DNA from 4 places in the Brachybacterium sp. GPGPB12 genome. Region 4 is predicted to be linked to each of the others. Evidence: riboswitches for the same ligand, from Rfam matches in the RefSeq annotation. Region 4 holds a riboswitch; each other region holds the start of a gene.

Region 1 (4,164 bases), 500 kb from region 4:
AGCGGCACCCGGATGACCTGGCCGGCCTCGTAGCCGGAGGTCCAGGCGGTGCGGTTGTTCTCCACGGCCAGCGGCTGGTCGCGGCAGATGAACGCGCGATGCGCGTTCTTGATCATCGCGCCGGGCGCAGATGCGTCTCGCAGAGGATCTGGAAGCCGTTGCAGATGCCGAGGACGGGCATGCCGCCGTTCGCGGCGTCGACCACCTTGTCCATCACGGGGGCGAAGCGGCTGATCGCCCCCGCGCGCAGGTAGTCGCCGTAGGAGAAGCCGCCGGGCGCGCACGACCGCGTCGACCTCGTGCAGCGAGTCATCGCCGTGCCACAGCGCGACCGGCTCGGCGCCGCCGAGCCGCACGGCGCGCGCGCGTCGCGGTCGTCGAGCGTGCCGGGGAAGGTCACCACACCGATGCGCATCAGGCCGCGCCCTTCGCGGAGGGGTCCTCCACGTCGATCGAGACGACGTCCTCGATCACCGGGTTCGACAGCAGGGTCTCGGCGGCCTCGCGCAGGGAGGCGAGCACCTCGTCGGTGACCTCGCCCTCGACCTCGAGCTCGAACCGCTTGCCCTGGCGCACCGAGGCGATGCCCTCGAAGCCCAGACGGGGCGCCGCGGCGGCGACCGCCTTGCCCTGCGGGTCGAGGATCTCCGGCTTCGGCATGACGTGGACCACGACACGTGGCATGGGGGCACTCCTGAGGGGACGTGTGGCGCGCGCGGCGGCGTGCCGGGGGCTGGTGCTCGGGCACGGCCCGAGAATCCCATCGTACCGAGGAACGCGGCCGTGCCGACGGGGCGCCCACGGCGGTGCCTCCCGACCGGACGACCCCCTCCGCCCTGGCACGTCCCGGCCGAGGGGGACTAGGTTCGAGGCACGCGACCTCGATTCCCGGGAGGACCCGATGAAGATCCGCCACCTCGTCCATTCCTGCCTGCTCGTGGAGACCGCCGGGCGACGCCTGCTCGTGGATCCGGGCGGCTTCAGCGCCGACGCGGTGCGGGGCCTGGGCGCCGAGGAGCTCGCGGGCCTCGACGCCGTGGTGATCACCCATCAGCACCCCGACCACGTCGACCCCGCGCCGCTGGGCGAGGTGCTCGCCGCCGCGTCCGACGCCGAGGTGATCGCCGAGCCGGAGACCGCCCGGATGCTCACCGCCGCCGATGCCTCCGACGACGGCGCCGGCGAGGGGAGCGGCGGACCCCTCGTCGCGCAGGAGCGGGTGATCCCGCTCGCGGCCGGGGAGGCGCACCGCTTCACACCCGTCGGCGACCACCCGTCGCTCCGGCTCGAGGCCGTCGGCGGACGCCACGCGATCATCCACCCCGACATCCCACGGATCGGGAACTGCGGGATCGTCCTGTCCGCCGGGGACGGGCCGCGGCTCGGCATCACCGGGGACTCCCTCGAGCCGGTCCCCGAGTTCCACGGCATCGACGTCCTCGCCTTCGCCGTCACGGCGCCCTGGTCGAAGATGTCCGAGACCATCGAGTTCCTCCGCGCCGTCGGCCCGCGACTCGCCCTGCCCGTCCACGACGCGGTCGCGAGCGACCTCGGACGACCGATCTACCTGCGCCAGGCCACGAACCTCGCCCCCGAGGGCACCGAGGTGAGGGACTGGCCGGAGGACGGCGTCGTCGAGGTCGCCCGGAGCTGACGGCGACATGTCGCACCGGGCCGGCGGCGAGCGCCGCCTCGAGGAGGCGCTCGCGGCGACCGACCGGCGACGGTTCCTCCCCGAGGAGCCGCGGGGGCTCGCCGGCGAGGACCGGCCCCTGCCGATCGGTCACGACCAGACGAACTCCCAGCCCACGACGGTGCGGAACATGCTCGCCCTGCTCGACGTGCGACCGGGGCAGCGAGTGCTCGACCTCGGCGCGGGATCGGGGTGGACGACGGCGCCGCTGGCCCGGCTGTGCGGACCGGAGGGGAGGGTGATCGGCGTCGAGCGGCGCGCCGAGCTGATCGGTCCGGCCCGGGCCGCGCTCGCCGGGACAGCGGACGCGGGGACGGCGGATGCCGAGATCCGTCTCGCGCACCCCGGCGTGCTCGGCGCGCCGCAGGACGCGCCGTACGACCGGATCCTCGTCTCCGCGCAGGCCGACGCCGTGCCGGAGAGCCTCGTCGCGCGCCTCGCGGACGGCGGCGTGATGGTGATCCCCGTGCGCGAGCGGATGCCGCGCCTGGAGCGTCACGGCGAGGGGGTCACCGTGAGCGAGCACGGCGCCTATCTCTTCGTCCCCCTCGTCGAGGATCCGCAGACGACCCGCTGACAGCAGCGCTGGACACGAGGGGCGTGCGCCGGGCGGGACCGGTAGGGTGTGGGGCGTGCACGGGAGTCCGGTAGGCCGGGCTGAGAGGGAGTACTCGAACTCCGACCGTAGAACCTGATCCGGATCATGCCGGCGCAGGGAGCTCCGCCGAGCGATCGTCGCCGCGCGCCCGTGCCCGTACGAAAGGCATGGACTGTGACCTCATCGCCCGCCCGCACCTCCTCCGCGACCGAGGACGCCGCCTGGACGCCCGGCGTGTCCGCCGAGTCTGCCGCGACCGTCGACGACCCGACCGCGACCCCGCTCGGCTTCGGCGTCGGCGCCCGCGTCACCGCCGCCGTGATGAGCGAGGACTACGCCAGGATCCTCACCGATGCGCTCTCCCGGCTGGACCTCACCGGCCTCGTGCACGAGACCGGGGACGTCTCGACCTATCTCGGCGGCCACGAGACCCACCTCCAGCGCGCCCTGATCGACCTGGCCGAGGCCCTCGCCCGCACCGGTCACCACGCGACCCTCTCCGTGCTCCTCTCGCGCGGTCGCCCCGGCGAGGTGGCCTGCGAGTCGCCCGGCGGCGCGGGCCCCCGCGCGACCGAGGTGCCGCGCCCGCGCCGCACCGGTCGCTTCGCGAGCGCCGAGTGGGCCCTGTACCCGCTGGCCGACGAGGTCGCCGTCGACGGCACCGCCCCCGATCACATGCGCGACATCTACGCCGCGATCGAGCATGCGAAGGACCTCGGCACCTTCCGCGGCTCCGAGCACTTCGTCACCCGGCTCGAGGGCGACGCCGGCGACGTGATCGCGACCGCGCTCGCCGGCTGGTCGCTCGTCGGCCGCGGCGTCCAGCACGTCACCAGCCACCTCACCCTCTCGCTGAACAGCCCCTCGCACGAGGTGCGGGAGCTCGCGGCGGGCGCCGACGCACCGGGCGGCGACGACGAGGGCCGGGAGGATGCGCGATGACCGAGGAGCACGGCACCGCCGCGCCCGCGCACGAGTCCGCCGCTCCCGACGCGGCGCCCGCCGACGTCGGCGCGACCGCCTCTGCCGGCACGTCCCGTCGCCGCACCCCGCTGAGCCTGCGCGAGCTCGTGCTCGTGGTGGTGCTCGGCGTCGTGTTCGGGTTCCTGTACTGGGTGTTCGTGCAGGCCTGGAACGGCCTGGCGATCGCGATGGGCCCGGCCGGGGACCTCGCCCAGCACCTCGTGTTCGGCTCCTGGTCGCTGGTGGCGCCGGTCGCGATCGCGATCCTGCGCCGCCCGGGCGTGGGGATCCTCGCCGAGATGCTCGCCGCGATCATCGAGGTGGTCTTCCTCGGCGACCCCGTCGGCCCCCTGCTCGCTGCTCTCCGCGGCGGCGCAGGGGATCGGCTCCGAGTCGCCCTTCGCCCTGACCCGCTATCGCCGCTTCGGCTGGGGCGTGTTCGCCGCCTCCGGCGCGCTCGGCGCGGGTCTGGTGTTCTTCTGGACCGCGTACCGGATGGGCTGGTACGGCCAGGACCTGCTCGCGCTCCGGCTCGGCGTGCAGGTGCTGTCCGGGATCGTGCTCGGCGGACTGCTGGCGAAGGTGATCGTCCGCGCGCTCGAGCGCACCGGCGTGCTCGCCGACTTCGCGATCGGCGCCGCGGACGCGGCACCGATCCCCGAGCGCCGTGTCCGCTGAGGCGCACGCCGCGGGAGCGGCCCCGGTGCAGGAGCAGAGCCCGGTCCGGTCCCCGGTCACCGCCGGGGATCCCCGGGTTCTGGTGGCCGAGGGGCTCGAGGCGGTGTCGCCCTCGAGGGCCGGTGTCGGCCCCTGGAGCGGGGAGATCCGTGCGGGCGAGCAGGTGCTCGCTGCTGGGACCGTCCGGCTCGGGCAAGTCGACCCTGCTGCGGGTGCTCGCCGGGGCGATCCC
Region 2 (4,164 bases), 1.8 Mb from region 4:
GCGACCTGTCCGAGGAGCGGGTGCGGGAGATCGTCGAGGAGGCGGCCGACGACGTCGCGCGCGCGCGGACGAGGCGGGGAGCCTGCCGGTCCCGACCACCGACCACGCCCGGATCGGCACGCTGTACCGCATGTTCATGGACACCGAGGCGATCGAGGCCGCCGGCCTGTCCGGCCTCGTCGGCCTGCTCGACGAGATCGGGGCGATCCGGGACCTCGAGGGCCTCGTGCGCCGGATGGCGGCGCCCGACTCGGGGGCCTCGGCGGTGCTCGCCTATGTGTGGACCGACGACCACGACTCCTCCCAGTACCAGGTCAAGATCCATCAGGGAGGCCTCGGCCTGCCCGACGAGTCCTACTACCGCGAGGAGCACCACGCCGAGACCCGCGAGGCCTATGCCGCGCACCTGGCGAACCTCGCCCGTCTCGCCGAGCGCCCCGGCCGTGCCGGGCTCGCCGTCGGCGGCCCCGAGGAGCTCGCCCGCGCCGTGCTCGACTTCGAGACCCGCCTCGCCGCCTGCCACGTCGACGTGGTCCGCCTGCGCGACCGGGAGAAGTCCGACAACCCCATGGACGCCGCGCGCGCAGCGAGCTCGCCCCCGCCTTCCCCTGGGACGCGTACATCGAGGGCACCGGCGCGCCGGCCGCGGCCTTCGACGTGGTCTCCGTCGGCCAGCCCGAGTTCGTCTCCGCCGCCGCCGAGCCGCTGGCCGGGGAGGACCTCGCCGTGCTCCGCACCTGGCTCGCCCTGCACACCGTCTCCTCCTACGCCCCCTATCTCCCCGCCGCGCTGGTCGAGGAGGACTTCGACTTCTCCGGCCGCGTCCTCTCCGGCGCGGAGGAGCTGAAGGAGCGGTGGAAGCGGGGCGTGGCCCTGGTCGAGGGCGCGGTCGGCTTCGCCGTCGGCCGCGAGTACGTCGCCCGCCACTTCCCCGCCGCCCACAAGGAACGGATGACCGCGCTGGTCGACGCGCTGATGGACGCCTACCGCGACTCGATCAGCTCGTTGGACTGGATGACCCCGGCCACCCGCGAGAAGGCGCTCGCGAAGCTCGAGAGGTTCACCCCGAAGATCGGGTACCCCTCGACGTGGCGCGACTACGACGGCCTCGAGCTCGTCCCCGGCGACCTCGTCGCGACCGTCCGCGCCTCCCGCCGCTTCGAGGCGGACTTCGAGTTCTCGAAGGTCGGCGGGCCGATGGACGAGACCGAGTGGCACATGACCCCGCAGACGGTCAACGCCTACTACAACCCCGGCCGGAACGAGATCGTCTTCCCCGCCGCGATCCTCCAGCCCCCGTTCTTCGACGCGGAAGCCGACGACGCCGTGAACTTCGGCGGGATCGGCGCGGTGATCGGCCACGAGGTCGGCCACGGCTTCGACGACCAGGGCTCGAAGTACGACGGGGAGGGCAACCTCGTCTCCTGGTGGACGGCCGAGGACCGCGAGGCCTTCGACGCCCGCGCCGCCCGTCTCATCGCGCAGTACTCGGAGCTGTCCCCGCGCGAGCTCGACGACTCCCACCGCGTCAACGGCGCCCTCACCATCGGCGAGAACATCGGCGACCTCGGCGGGCTCTCCATCGCGGTGAAGGCCTATCTCGCCAGCCGCTCCGAGGAGGAGGCCGCGGCCGAGCTCGACGGACTCACCGGCCTGCGGCGCGTGTTCTGGTCCTGGGCGACCGTGTGGCGGGGCCGGAACCGGCCCCAGGAGGCGATCCGCCGCCTGGCCGTGGACCCGCATGCGCCGATGGAGTTCCGCTGCAACACGGTCGCCGGGCACCTCGACGAGTTCCACGAGGCCTTCGACGTGCGCGAGGGCGACGGCATGTACCGCGCCCCCGAGGAGCGGGTGAGCATCTGGTGAGGCCCGATCCGCCCTTCCACGTCGGGCGGACGGTGCCCTCCTCCGTGGGCTGGACCCGCGTCGTCGTCACGGTGGTGGCGGGCCTGATCGTGTCGGGCCTGCTCGCTGCGGCGCGGCTCGGCGCCGGGCGCGATCGCGGTGCTCGCCGCCTTCGCGGCCGCTGGCGCTGTGGACGTGGATGGGCCAGGCCACCCGCTTCGTGGTCGACGGGAACGGGGTCACCGTCAGCCTCGGCGGCTTCCTGCCCCGCCGGGTCTGGCCGATCGAGGACTTCCGCACCGTGCAGCTGCGCGAGATCCCCACCGGCACCGTGGGCGTCGCCCTCGGCGGCTACGGCTGGCGGCGCGGGAGGGCGATGACCCCGAAGCCCGAGGAGCTCACCCCCGTCGGCCGGCGGAAGATCTTCACCGTCGCCGAGCAGCAGCGGCCCTACCGGATGCTGGTCACCCGGCCGGGGACGAGCGTGGAGATCATCGGGACGAAGGACACCTGCTACATCCTCTCCCCCGTCGACCCCCAGGCGGCCGCCGATGCGATCGACCAGGCCATCCGTGCCCGCCGCTGAGCGTGCTCCTGGGCTAGACTGTCTGCTCGTCATCCACTGACAGGGGAGCACCGTCCGGTGCTGAGAGTGCGCCGACGGCGCAGACCCTCGAACCTGATCCGGCTCGCACCGGCGTAGGGAGTCGGGATTTCCGTGGAGCACCGCCGGTGCTCCGCGCCCCTTCCAGGACCTGGGAGGAGACGTGATGACTCGTTATCGCACCGTCGATCTGCTGGTGACCGTGCTGATCGGGGCGGCCTTCGGGGTCGCCTTCCTCGGCTACGGCCAGCTCTACACCCTGATCGGCCCGCTGACCGCGGCGTTCAAGCCTGCCGAGGGGCCGCTGGCGGGGATCTGGTTCCTGCCGGCCGTGCTCGCCGCGGCGCTGGTGCGCAAGCCCGGCGCCGCCCTGCTCGCGGAGATGGTCGCCGCCGTGCTCTCGATGCCGCTGGGCGACCAGTGGGGTTGGAGCACCGCCGTGTCCGGTCTCATGCAGGGCGGCGGGGTCGAGCTCGCCTTCCTGCTCACCCGCTACCGCCGCTTCACCCTGCCCGTGGCGGTGCTCGGCGGGGTGCTCGCCGGACTGCTCGAATGGGGCTGGGAGAAGATCGTCTACTACCAGGAGATGAGCTGGCTGTTCTCCGGCACGATGCTCGCCTTCTTCCTGCTCTCGGGGCGCGCTGCTGTGCGGGGTGCTGGGCTGGGCGGCGAGCCGGGCGCTGATCGCGACCGGCGCGGTGGACTCCCTGGCCTCGGGCCGGGAGGCGGCCCGCGCGGTGGAGGCCTGAGCACCGGGACCGTCCCGGCGGCGTCCGTGCACGTCGACGGGCTGCGCTGGCGGCCGCTGACCCGGCGCGAGCCGACGATCGAGGGGCTCGACCTCGAGATCCCGCCCGGGCAGCGAGTGCTGCTGGCCGGGGCGAGCGGCGCGGGAAGTCGACCGTCTTGCGGGCGCTGGCCGGGTCGCTGGACCCCGAGGACGGGGACGGCGAGGGGCTCGTCCCCGCGCCCAGCCGGCCCGGGGAGCGGGGCCTGCTGCTGCAGAACCCGGTGCACGCCCTCGTCGGCGCGACCGTCGCCCGCGACGCCGCCTTCGGACCGGAGAACGCGGGACTGCCCCGGCCGGAGCTCACCGAGCGCGCGACCCGGGCGCTCGAGGCGGCGCGAGTCGACCTCGACCCCGAGCGGGCGCCGCTGGACGCCTCGGGCGGCCAGCAGCAGCGGATCGCGCTCGCCGGTGCGCTGGCCCTGCGCCCCGACCTGCTTGCTCCTGGACGAGCCGACCTCCATGCTCGATGCCCCGACAGCCGAGGAGGTGCGCCGGGCGATCCTCGCGGTCACGGGCGGCCGCACCCTCGTCGTCGCCGAGCACCGGATCGGGCCCTGGGCGCCGCATGTGGACCGGCTGATCGTGCTCGGCCCTCGCGCCCGGGTGCTTGCCGACGGAGCACCGGGCGAGCCGCTCTCCCGGCGGCGGGAGGTGCTGGTCGCAGCGGGGGTGCTCGAGGACGGGACGGCCGACGAGGAGGCACCGGGACCGGCCGAACCCGGCGAGACCGTCGCCGCGGCCGCACGGCGTCACCGTGCCCGCCCGGGGGCTCACCGCGCCGCAGGACCTCGAGCCGCGCGCTGGGCGGCTGACCGTGCTGACCGGCCCGTCCGGTGCGGGCAAGACCTCCCTGCTGCGCGTCCTCCTCGGCGCGACGGAGCCGGGCGCGGGCACCGTGTCCCGCCCCGAGCCCTCCCGGATCGCC
Region 3 (4,164 bases), 720 kb from region 4:
GTCGCTCGACGAGAAGGGCGAGGTGGTGCGTGATGCGCCGCTGTGGAACGACACCCGCTCCGCCGACGCCGCGACCACGCTGATCGAGGAGATGGGCGGGGCGCAGGCGAGCGTCGAGGAGATCGGCGACCTCATGGTCGCCTCCTTCACCGCGTCCAAGCCGCGCTGGGTGCGCGACGAGGAGCCCGAGAACGCGCAGCGTCTTTGCGCAGGTCTTCGCTCCCGCACGACTTTGTCTCCCTCCACCTCGCCGCGTCCGGCACCGCGCCGTTCACCGATCGCGGCGACGCCTCCGGCACCGGCTACTACTCCACCCGCGAGGAGGCGTGGAAGCCCGAGCTCGTCGAGGCCGCGCTCGGGAAGGGCCTCGAGCTCCCGCGCCTGCCCGAGGCCCCGAACGAGGTGATGGCCCGCACCGCCTCTGGGGTCGCTATCGCGGCCGGCACCGGCGACAACATGGGCGCCGCGCTCGGCCTGTCGCTGGGCCCCGGCGACGTCTCCGTCTCGATCGGCACCTCCGGCGTGTGCGCGATGGTCAGCGATACCAGGCCCGGCGACGCCTCCGGGACCGTCACGGGCTTCGCCGACGCGACCGGCCGGTTCCTGCCCATGACCACCACCATCAACGGCTCCCGCATCCTCGAGGCCGGCCGCGCCCTGCTCGGCGTCAGCCACGAGGAGATGGCCGAGCTGGCGCTCGCCTCCGAACCCGGCGCGCACGGCGCGACGCGCTGCCCTACTTCGACGGGGAGCGCACCCCGAACCGTCCCCACGCCCGTGCGACTCTGACCGGCATGAGCGGCTCCACCACCCGCGAGGACGTGGCCCGCGCCTACGTCGAAGGGTCGCTGTGCTCGCTGGCCGATGGCATCACCTCCCTCGAGGAGCGCACCGGCACGGCCGCCCGCCGCATCACGCTGATCGGCGGCGGCGCCCGCTCCCGCGCCGTCCAGCGGCTCGCTCCCGCGATCTTCGGCCGCGAGGTCACGATCGCGCCCGACGGGGAGTACGTCGCACTCGGCGCCGCCCGTCAGGCCGCCTGGGCGCTCGCCGGCACCGAGGAGCCGCCCGCCTGGGAGATCAGCGGCTCGCGGATCGTCACGGCCGACGCGACGCCGCAGGTGCTCGAGGCATACCGGGAGCTGAAGGAGCGCACCGCAGACTGGAGCTGAGGGCGCGGAGGCGTTCCCGCGGGAACGTCCCCGAGGCGACGTGGCAGGGTGTCAGGCGGCCTCGACGGTGACGAGCCCCTGCACCTGGAAGCTACGTCCGGACGGTCGCGGACGGAAGAGAGCTGGGCCCCCGATCGGGCGGGGGAGTCCGAGTGCCGCGTCTGGACCGTCACCCGTCTGCCGAGGCGGTCCAGATGCAGACTCGGTGCGCAGGAGCGGACGAGGGGCGGCCGCGGGGCGGAGGAGGGCGGCCGCGGCGGGCCCGGCGCTCCGCGGCGCGGCGAGACCGGACCGCGCGGCGGCACGGCCATGGCTACACTCGGTGCTCGACACGGGGTGCCCCATCAGGGGCTGAGAGCACACCCGGAGAACCTGATCGAGTTCATGCTCGCGGAGGGATGTCGTCGATGAGCTGTGCGCTGTCGCGCGCCGGGCCGCCTGCCACCAGGCCGCAGTCCGCCACGCTGTCGTCCCCACCAGGGCCCCCGTGTCGCCTCCCGCGCGCCGCCGCGCCCCGATGCGGCCCTGCTCCGACCGCGACGCGCCCCCACCCACTGTGCGGCGGGCGTGCTCGCATGCCCTGAAAGGACCGCACGACCATGACACCTTCCACCCCCATCACCCCCGCCTCCCGGCCCGCTCCCGCGCTCTCCGAGCAGGTCGTCCTCGTCACCGGGGGCGCCCGAGGTCTCGGCCGGGCCCTCACCGAGGCGTTCCTCCGCGAGGGAGCCAGGGTCGTCATCGACCACCTCACCAGCGAGGCCGCCGCCCGGGAGATCGCCGACGCACACCCCGGCCGGGCGATCGCCGTGCGCGCCGACGTGCGCGAGCGCGACCAGGTCGAGGAGCTGTTCGCGCACGCCGAGGCCGAGTTCGGCGACCCCGTCGACACCGTCGTGAACAACGCCTTGGCCGGCTTCTCCTTCGACGGGGACGCCCGCGCTAAGGCGCACGAGATCGGCTACGAGGCCTTCGCGGGACAGTTCTCCGGCGCTGTGCAGGGCGCGCCGCACACGATCCAGTCCGCCCTGCCCGGCTTCGACCGCGCCGGCTCGGGACGCGTCGTCAACATCGGCACCAACCTCCTCCAGCACCCCGTCGTGCCCTACCACGACTACACCGCGGCGAAGGCGGCGCGGCGCTGGCCCTGACCCGCACCTTCGCCGCCGACCTCGGCCCCCGCGGCATCACCGTGAACATGGTCAGCGGCGGCCTGCTGCGCACCACCGACGCGAGCTCCGCGACCCCGGAGGCGGTGTTCGACGCGATCGCCGCGAGCACCCCGCGCGCTCTGTGACCACGCCCGCCGAGCTCGCCGACGCCGTGCTCCTCCTCGCCTCGCCCTGGGCACGGGCGATCACCGGGCAGAACCTCGTCGTCGACGGCGGGCTGGTGATGGACTGATGGCCGCCCACGCCCATGCCTCCGTGACCGGCGCTGTCCGCCGCCCGGTGCGGCTGAACCTCTTCGCCCACGCCTGCGGCCACCACTCCGCGGCCTGGCGCGCGCCCGGCTCCTCGGTGGCGCGCCTCGCGGACATCACGTACTGGGAGGAGCTCGCCCTGATCGCGGAGCGGGGCCGGCTGGATGCGGTCTTCCTCGCCGACGGCCAGTCGATCGGCACGGCCGGCGTCGAGCGCGGCCCCGCCTGGATGCTCGAGCCGCTCACCGTGCTCACCGCGATGGCCCGTGCCACGGAGCGGATCGGGCTGGTCACGACGGTCTCCAGCACCTTCTGGGATCCGTTCCACGCCGCCCGGTCGCTGGCGAGCCTCGACCACATCTCCCGCGGCCGGGCCGGGGTCAACGTCGTCACCTCGATGACCGACGAGGAGGCCCGCAACCACTCCATGACCGCCCTGCCGGACCACACCCACCGCTACGCCACCGCCGCGGAGTTCATCGAGGTGCTCCAGGGGCTGTGGGCGTCCTGGCCGACGGGCGAGATCCTCGCCGAACCGGACGGCGCCTACGTCGACCCCGCTCTCCTGCGTCCCCCGCACCATCGCGGTGAGAAGTTCGCGGTCGACGGCCCCCTCAACGTGCCGACCCCGCCGCAGGGCCGACCGGTCCTCTTCCAGGCCGGTGCCTCGGAGGCCGGGCGCGCGCTCGCCGCCCGACACGCCGAGGGGATCTACGCCGTGGCCTGGGACCTCGCCTCCGCCCGCACCTATCGCAGCGACATCCGCTCCCGCGCCGCGGCGCTCGGACGCGACCCCGACGCCCTCGCCGTCATGCCGGGGCTGGTCCCCTACGTCGCCTCGACCGAGCAGGAGGCACGACGCCGCAAGGCCGAGCTCGACGCCCTGCTGCCCGTGCAGGACTCGCTGCGCCAGCTCTCCTTCTTCGTCGGCCAGGACACGTCGGACTGGGAGCTCGACGCCCCGGTCCCGCCGCCGCCGCCACTGGAGGAGTTCACCGGGCCGAAGGGCCGCTACGCCACCGTGCTTCGCATCGTCGAGACCGCCCGCCCGACCGTCCGCGAGCTGCTGGGGCTCCTCGCCGCAGGTGGCGGCCACGCGACCGTGATCGGCACTCCGGAGCAGGTGGCCGACGAGATCGAGCGCTGGGTCGATGGGGGAGCGGCCGACGGCTTCAACCTCATGCCTCCCACCCTGCCGGGCGGCATCGAGGAGTTCGTGGGCCAGGTGGTGCCGGTGCTCCAGCGGCGTGGGCGGTTCCGCCGCGAGTACGAGGGGACGACTCTGCGCGACCATCTCGGCCTGCCGCGGCCGCGGCAGGGGATGCCGGCGCCGGCGGGGAGCTGACCGATCCGGGCGGGCGTCCGGCGGAACGGGACCGCTGAGGGAGGGGGTCTGTTCGCGGCGCCTGCCCCTCGCGCGGGAGGGGCGTCCCTGTGAGCGCTCAGAGGGAGCGCTCGGGCTCCCTGGCTCGGACCCGCCCCAGGATCGCGTCGACGAAGAGCTCCGTCACCTCGGGAGCGAGGTGCAGGTTGTAGGTCGGCTCGAACAGCTCCGCCTCGATCAGCACC
Region 4 (4,164 bases):
GGGACGGTCCGGTGGACCGACAGGGCTGGTCGCGGGGTCGCCGGCGTGGGCGCCGCGCAGGAAGCCGGTCCAGGCGGCGGTGAGCGACTCGACCATCTCGAGGCTGGCGTGGTCGAGGTCGTCGAGGACGGTGACGGCGTCGCCGTGGCGGCCGATCGTCCAGCGGGTGCGGCCCGGCTTGCCTGCCTGCGTGTGGAGCCGGGTGGGGTCCAGCAGGCCGTTCGTCTTGTCGAGGTGGTCTCGCCAGCACAGCAGGTGCAGGTTCTCGACCTCGGTGGCGCCGCCCTCGCCCGGGGTGCCGCGCAGGCACTCCTCGATGTGGTCGCACTCGGAGGCCCAGGAGGTGGGGCGCGTGCATCCGGGGACGGCGCACTGCCCGTTGCGGAGCCGGAGGTGCTCGAGCATCGCGGGGGTGGGGGTGACGCGGTCGGCCGGGAGCGGGAGGAAGGCGCCGCCGCTCGCGCTGGTGAGGACGCGGTGCCAGACGGTGCAGCCGCCGGCGAGGGAACGCGCCATCGAGGGCGGCGCGGGGTGACGCCGTCGAGCATGCCGGGCTGGTCGGAGGCGCCGAGCAGGGTCAGCACGGGCACGGTGACGTTGAGGCGGAACCGCTCGGCGGGGACGGCGACCCCGTCGACGTCGAGGTCGGCGGTGTCGATCAGGGCGTAGCGCGCCGGGTGAGCGGAAGGGCCCTGCCGGTCTCGAGGACGACGCCGTCAGGGTCGTGCGGGATCGGTGTGCCGCCGCGGAGCGCCGCACGCCGCGCCGCCTGGACGGCGCGGGCGGACTCGTCGATCGACTTCCACCGGGCGAGGATCTCGGGGATCGGGCCCGTGATCCTCAGGGTCCCGGTGCCGGCCTCCGCGCCGGGAAGCGACTCGACGGTGCGTTCGAGCGCGGCGACGAGATCGGGACGGCTCTCGCGCTCGGCGAGATGCTCGATGAGGGCGCGCAGGAGCGTGAAGAATCGTTCCGGGCTGATATCCGTGGACCATGTCGAGATCACGGCATCGAGATCCCTCCTGGAGGATTCGGAGAGCTTCTGCGAGGTCTTCAGCATCTTCTGGAACCAGGCCGACGGCATGCTTCCGGATTCGAGGTTCTCGAGGGTGCGCGGGAAATGGTTCACGGCCTGGTACGCGTCGCGCAGTCGCCAGCTCGCGGCACTGCGAGTGACCCTGAGGCCGAGTGCGGCGCGGAGCGTCTCGACCTCGTCGAGCTCGCAGGCATCCTCGTACTCGCCCTCGAACTCGTGCAGGGCGGCGAGGGCGCGGTACTGCGCAGCGAGCGCGAGGGCAGTGGCGCGCTCCGCATCCCACACGCGCTGCGCGGCCTCGCTCAGGGCGGGGTCGTCGGCGCGACCGCCGAGATCGGGCAGCGCGGCACGAGTACGAGCCTGGCGTGCGCCAACCCGGCGGAAACGTGCAGGAAGCGACGCGATCAGGGCATCGTCGACGGGGTCCGGGGAGGTGGTGGCAGGGGCCGACGGCGATGCCGTCACCGCCGGCGACGAGGCGGGAACCGAGGGCAGGGCGACCTCCAGTGCGGAGGTATCGGGTGCGGCGGCATCCGACCGCTCGGAACGCACCGCGTCGCGTGCGTCGTCGGCGACCTCATCGCCCGACGGATGCTCCGGTCGCGTGATGCTCATCGGTCCCTCCTCCCCCTCCGCGTCGGCGACGCATCGGTGCACCGCCCCTTTCGATCCGACCACTTCACAATAGTGACCGACACGGACAGAAGAAAGGTCCGGGAGGAATATGTGGATAACTTTCTGATCGAGTGGCGCATCTCGACCGCTATACGCCCCTCCATCCACACCCTCCCTCCACAGAACCCCCTTTTCCACAGCGTCATCCACCGGTTCTCGAGGGGTTCGCGTCGTCTGTCGGACCTCTGCGGTAGAGAGGCATCGGCTCCGGACATCCCGGCCCCTCCCCCGCCGCGTGGCCTACACTCGGCCACTGGACACGGGGTGCGCCCGAGGCGCTGAGATCACACCCGTGGAACCTGATCTAGTTCGTACTAGCGAAGGGATGTCCGCATGAGCTCGGATCCTTGCACCCTCTTTCCCGCTGCCCTCCCCCGCGTCGCCGCGCCGGGTCGACTCGCGTCCGGCCGGCCAGCGCCATCGGCCCCGCGCGTGCTCTCGATCGCGGGCACGGACCCGACGGGAGGCGCCGGCACCGCGGCGGACCTCAAGTCGATCACCGCCGCGGGCGGCTTCGGCATGGCGGCGGTGACCGCGGTCGTCGCGCAGAACACCCACGGCGTGAGCGACATCCACGTCCCTCCCGCGCAGTTCCTCGCCGCGCGGCTCCGCGCGGTCTCCGACGACGTCGAGCTCGAGGCGGTCAAGACCGGCATGCTCGGCACCGCCGAGATCATCGAGGCCGTCCGGACCTGGCTCTCCGCCCATCCGCCGCGGGTGCTCGTGGTCGACCCGGTGATGGTCGCGACCAGCCGCGACAGGTCGCTGGAGCCCGAGGCGGAGCAGGCGATGATCCGCTTCTGCTCCCTCGCCACCGTGGTCACCCCGAACATCGACGAGCTCGCCGTCCTCACCGGCGAGCCCCGCGCGCACGACGAGGACGAGGCCCTCGCCCAGGCCGCCCGCTGGTCGGAGGCGACCGGCGTCGCGGTCGTGGTGAAGACCGGCCACCTCGACAGCCGTGCGGTCACCAACACCTGGATCGCGGCCGACGGGACCCGCCACCGGGTGCACTCCACGCGGGTGGACACGACGAGCACGCACGGCACCGGTCGCTCCCTCGCGGCGGCGCTCGCGACCCGGCTCGGCGCCGGCGAGGACCCGGCCACGGCGCTCGCCTGGGTCACCGACTGGTCGCACGAGGCGATCGCGCACGGCGCGGCACTGCAGGTCGGGAGCGGGAACGGTCCCGTCGACCATGCGCACCGGGCACGGCGCCTCGCGGCGGGATCGGCCGCACCGTGGGTGGCGACGGGCGCGGTGCCGGACCGGTGGGAGGAACCGGCGCAGCTCGCCGCCCTGGTCACGGCCGACGGCCCCGCCGCCTCCGTCCCGCCCGTCGGCCCGTGGACCGAGGCGCTGTGGGCGGCCGGGGCGCCGCTCGCCGGCGCGATCGAGGGCTCCGGCTTCGTGGCGGCGCTGGTGGACGGGAGCCTGCCCGAGGGGCAGTTCTCCTTCTATCTCGCGCAGGACGCGCACTACCTGCAGCGCTACTCCCGCGCCCTCGCGACCCTGGCCGAGATCTCGGAAGCCCCTGCCGCGCGGGAGTTCTGGTCGGACTCCTCCCGGCACTGTGTGGACACCGAGCTCGAGCTCGCACCGCGCCTGGCTCGCGACCCGCCCCGACGCGGCAGAGGTGGCCGTCAGCCCGGTGACCAGCGCGTACACCGACTTCCTGCTCGCCCGGGCGCTCGGCGACCCGACGGCCGTCGGAGCGACCGCGGCGCCGCCCTGCTTCTGGCTGTACGCGCAGGTCGGGGCGAGCCTGCCCGAGGTCCCGGACGAGCACCCCTACGCGGGGTGGCTCCTGACCTACCGCGACCCCACCTTCGTGGAGGGGGTGCGCGGGGCGCTCGGCGTCGTCGAGCGCGAGCTCGAGGCCGCCGATCCCGCCGTGCGGGCCGAGGCGGCGCGCGCCTTCCTCCTCGCCTGCCGTCACGAGCTGGAGTTCTTCGAGCAGGCACGACGTGTGGACTCCGCCGCCGTCTCCCCGGCTCCGGCCCTCGCGGGGGCGACCCGATGACCGCCGCCTCGATCCCCGCGACCGGCACCCGCGCCCTGCCGCCCGAGGGCCGGGCCGCGCGCGCGCCGGCGTGGTCGGAAACTTCATCGACAACATCCATGTGTTCCTGCCGGTCACGGCGCTGGCCCCGGCGATGCTCGTGATCGCGGGCCCGTCGGCGACCGCGTCGGCGGCGGCTCTGATCATCGTCGCGATGTCGCTGGGCCGGCCTGTCGGCGGGGTGGTGTTCGGGCGGATCGCGGACCGCATGGGGCGCACCCGCACCACCCGTCTTGCGATCGCGGGCACCGCGGCGTGCGCGCTCGCGATCGCCCTCGTCCCCACCCACCAGGTGCTCGGCCCGGGCACGGTCGCGCTGATCCTGGCGCGCGCTTCCTCGGCGGGATCTTCGTGGCCGGCGAGTACTCCGCCGCGATCCCGCTGGCGATGG

Evidence for each region. Region 4 has a riboswitch for thiamine pyrophosphate ahead of WKH84_RS10895 (bifunctional hydroxymethylpyrimidine kinase/phosphomethylpyrimidine kinase). Riboswitches for the same ligand answer to the same signal wherever they lie in the genome.
Region 1: it holds a riboswitch for thiamine pyrophosphate, as region 4 does, so the genes downstream of both, WKH84_RS07710 (YkoF family thiamine/hydroxymethylpyrimidine-binding protein) here and WKH84_RS10895 (bifunctional hydroxymethylpyrimidine kinase/phosphomethylpyrimidine kinase) in region 4, are expected to answer to the same signal.
Region 2: it holds a riboswitch for thiamine pyrophosphate, as region 4 does, so the genes downstream of both, WKH84_RS21500 (ECF transporter S component) here and WKH84_RS10895 (bifunctional hydroxymethylpyrimidine kinase/phosphomethylpyrimidine kinase) in region 4, are expected to answer to the same signal.
Region 3: it holds a riboswitch for thiamine pyrophosphate, as region 4 does, so the genes downstream of both, WKH84_RS15040 (SDR family NAD(P)-dependent oxidoreductase) here and WKH84_RS10895 (bifunctional hydroxymethylpyrimidine kinase/phosphomethylpyrimidine kinase) in region 4, are expected to answer to the same signal.

The regions. Positions count from the first base shown of each region.
Region 1 covers NZ_CP149573.1:1,360,528-1,364,691, reverse strand. Annotated here, with positions in the region: partial or broken gene purQ (phosphoribosylformylglycinamidine synthase subunit PurQ) at 1-415, opposite strand, end outside; gene purS (phosphoribosylformylglycinamidine synthase subunit PurS) at 415-684, opposite strand; gene WKH84_RS07720 (MBL fold metallo-hydrolase) at 902-1,654, shown strand; gene WKH84_RS07715 (protein-L-isoaspartate carboxylmethyltransferase) at 1,662-2,270, shown strand; TPP riboswitch at 2,320-2,428, shown strand; gene WKH84_RS07710 (YkoF family thiamine/hydroxymethylpyrimidine-binding protein) at 2,466-3,233, shown strand; partial or broken gene WKH84_RS07705 (ECF transporter S component) at 3,230-3,547, shown strand; gene WKH84_RS07700 (ECF transporter S component) at 3,612-3,932, shown strand.
Region 2 covers NZ_CP149573.1:3,696,637-3,700,800, reverse strand. Annotated here, with positions in the region: partial or broken gene WKH84_RS21515 (M13 family metallopeptidase N-terminal domain-containing protein) at 131-532, shown strand; gene WKH84_RS21510 (M13-type metalloendopeptidase) at 517-1,866, shown strand; gene WKH84_RS21505 (hypothetical protein) at 2,045-2,431, shown strand; TPP riboswitch at 2,463-2,568, shown strand; partial or broken gene WKH84_RS21500 (ECF transporter S component) at 2,616-2,936, shown strand; gene WKH84_RS21495 (hypothetical protein) at 3,356-4,051, shown strand; gene WKH84_RS21490 (ATP-binding cassette domain-containing protein) at 3,994-4,164, shown strand, end outside.
Region 3 covers NZ_CP149573.1:2,585,441-2,589,604, forward strand. Annotated here, with positions in the region: partial or broken gene xylB (xylulokinase) at 1-1,172, shown strand, start outside; TPP riboswitch at 1,495-1,588, shown strand; gene WKH84_RS15040 (SDR family NAD(P)-dependent oxidoreductase) at 1,772-2,323, shown strand; partial or broken gene WKH84_RS15045 (SDR family oxidoreductase) at 2,365-2,576, shown strand; gene WKH84_RS15050 (LLM class flavin-dependent oxidoreductase) at 2,576-3,940, shown strand; gene WKH84_RS15055 (hypothetical protein) at 4,038-4,164, opposite strand, start outside.
Region 4 covers NZ_CP149573.1:1,863,043-1,867,206, forward strand. Annotated here, with positions in the region: gene WKH84_RS10885 (HNH endonuclease signature motif containing protein) at 1-516, opposite strand, end outside; gene WKH84_RS10890 (hypothetical protein) at 659-1,849, opposite strand; TPP riboswitch at 1,962-2,054, shown strand; partial or broken gene WKH84_RS10895 (bifunctional hydroxymethylpyrimidine kinase/phosphomethylpyrimidine kinase) at 2,045-3,262, shown strand; gene WKH84_RS10900 (hypothetical protein) at 3,363-3,734, shown strand; gene WKH84_RS10905 (hypothetical protein) at 3,805-4,164, shown strand, end outside; gene WKH84_RS10910 (MFS transporter) at 4,125-4,164, shown strand, end outside.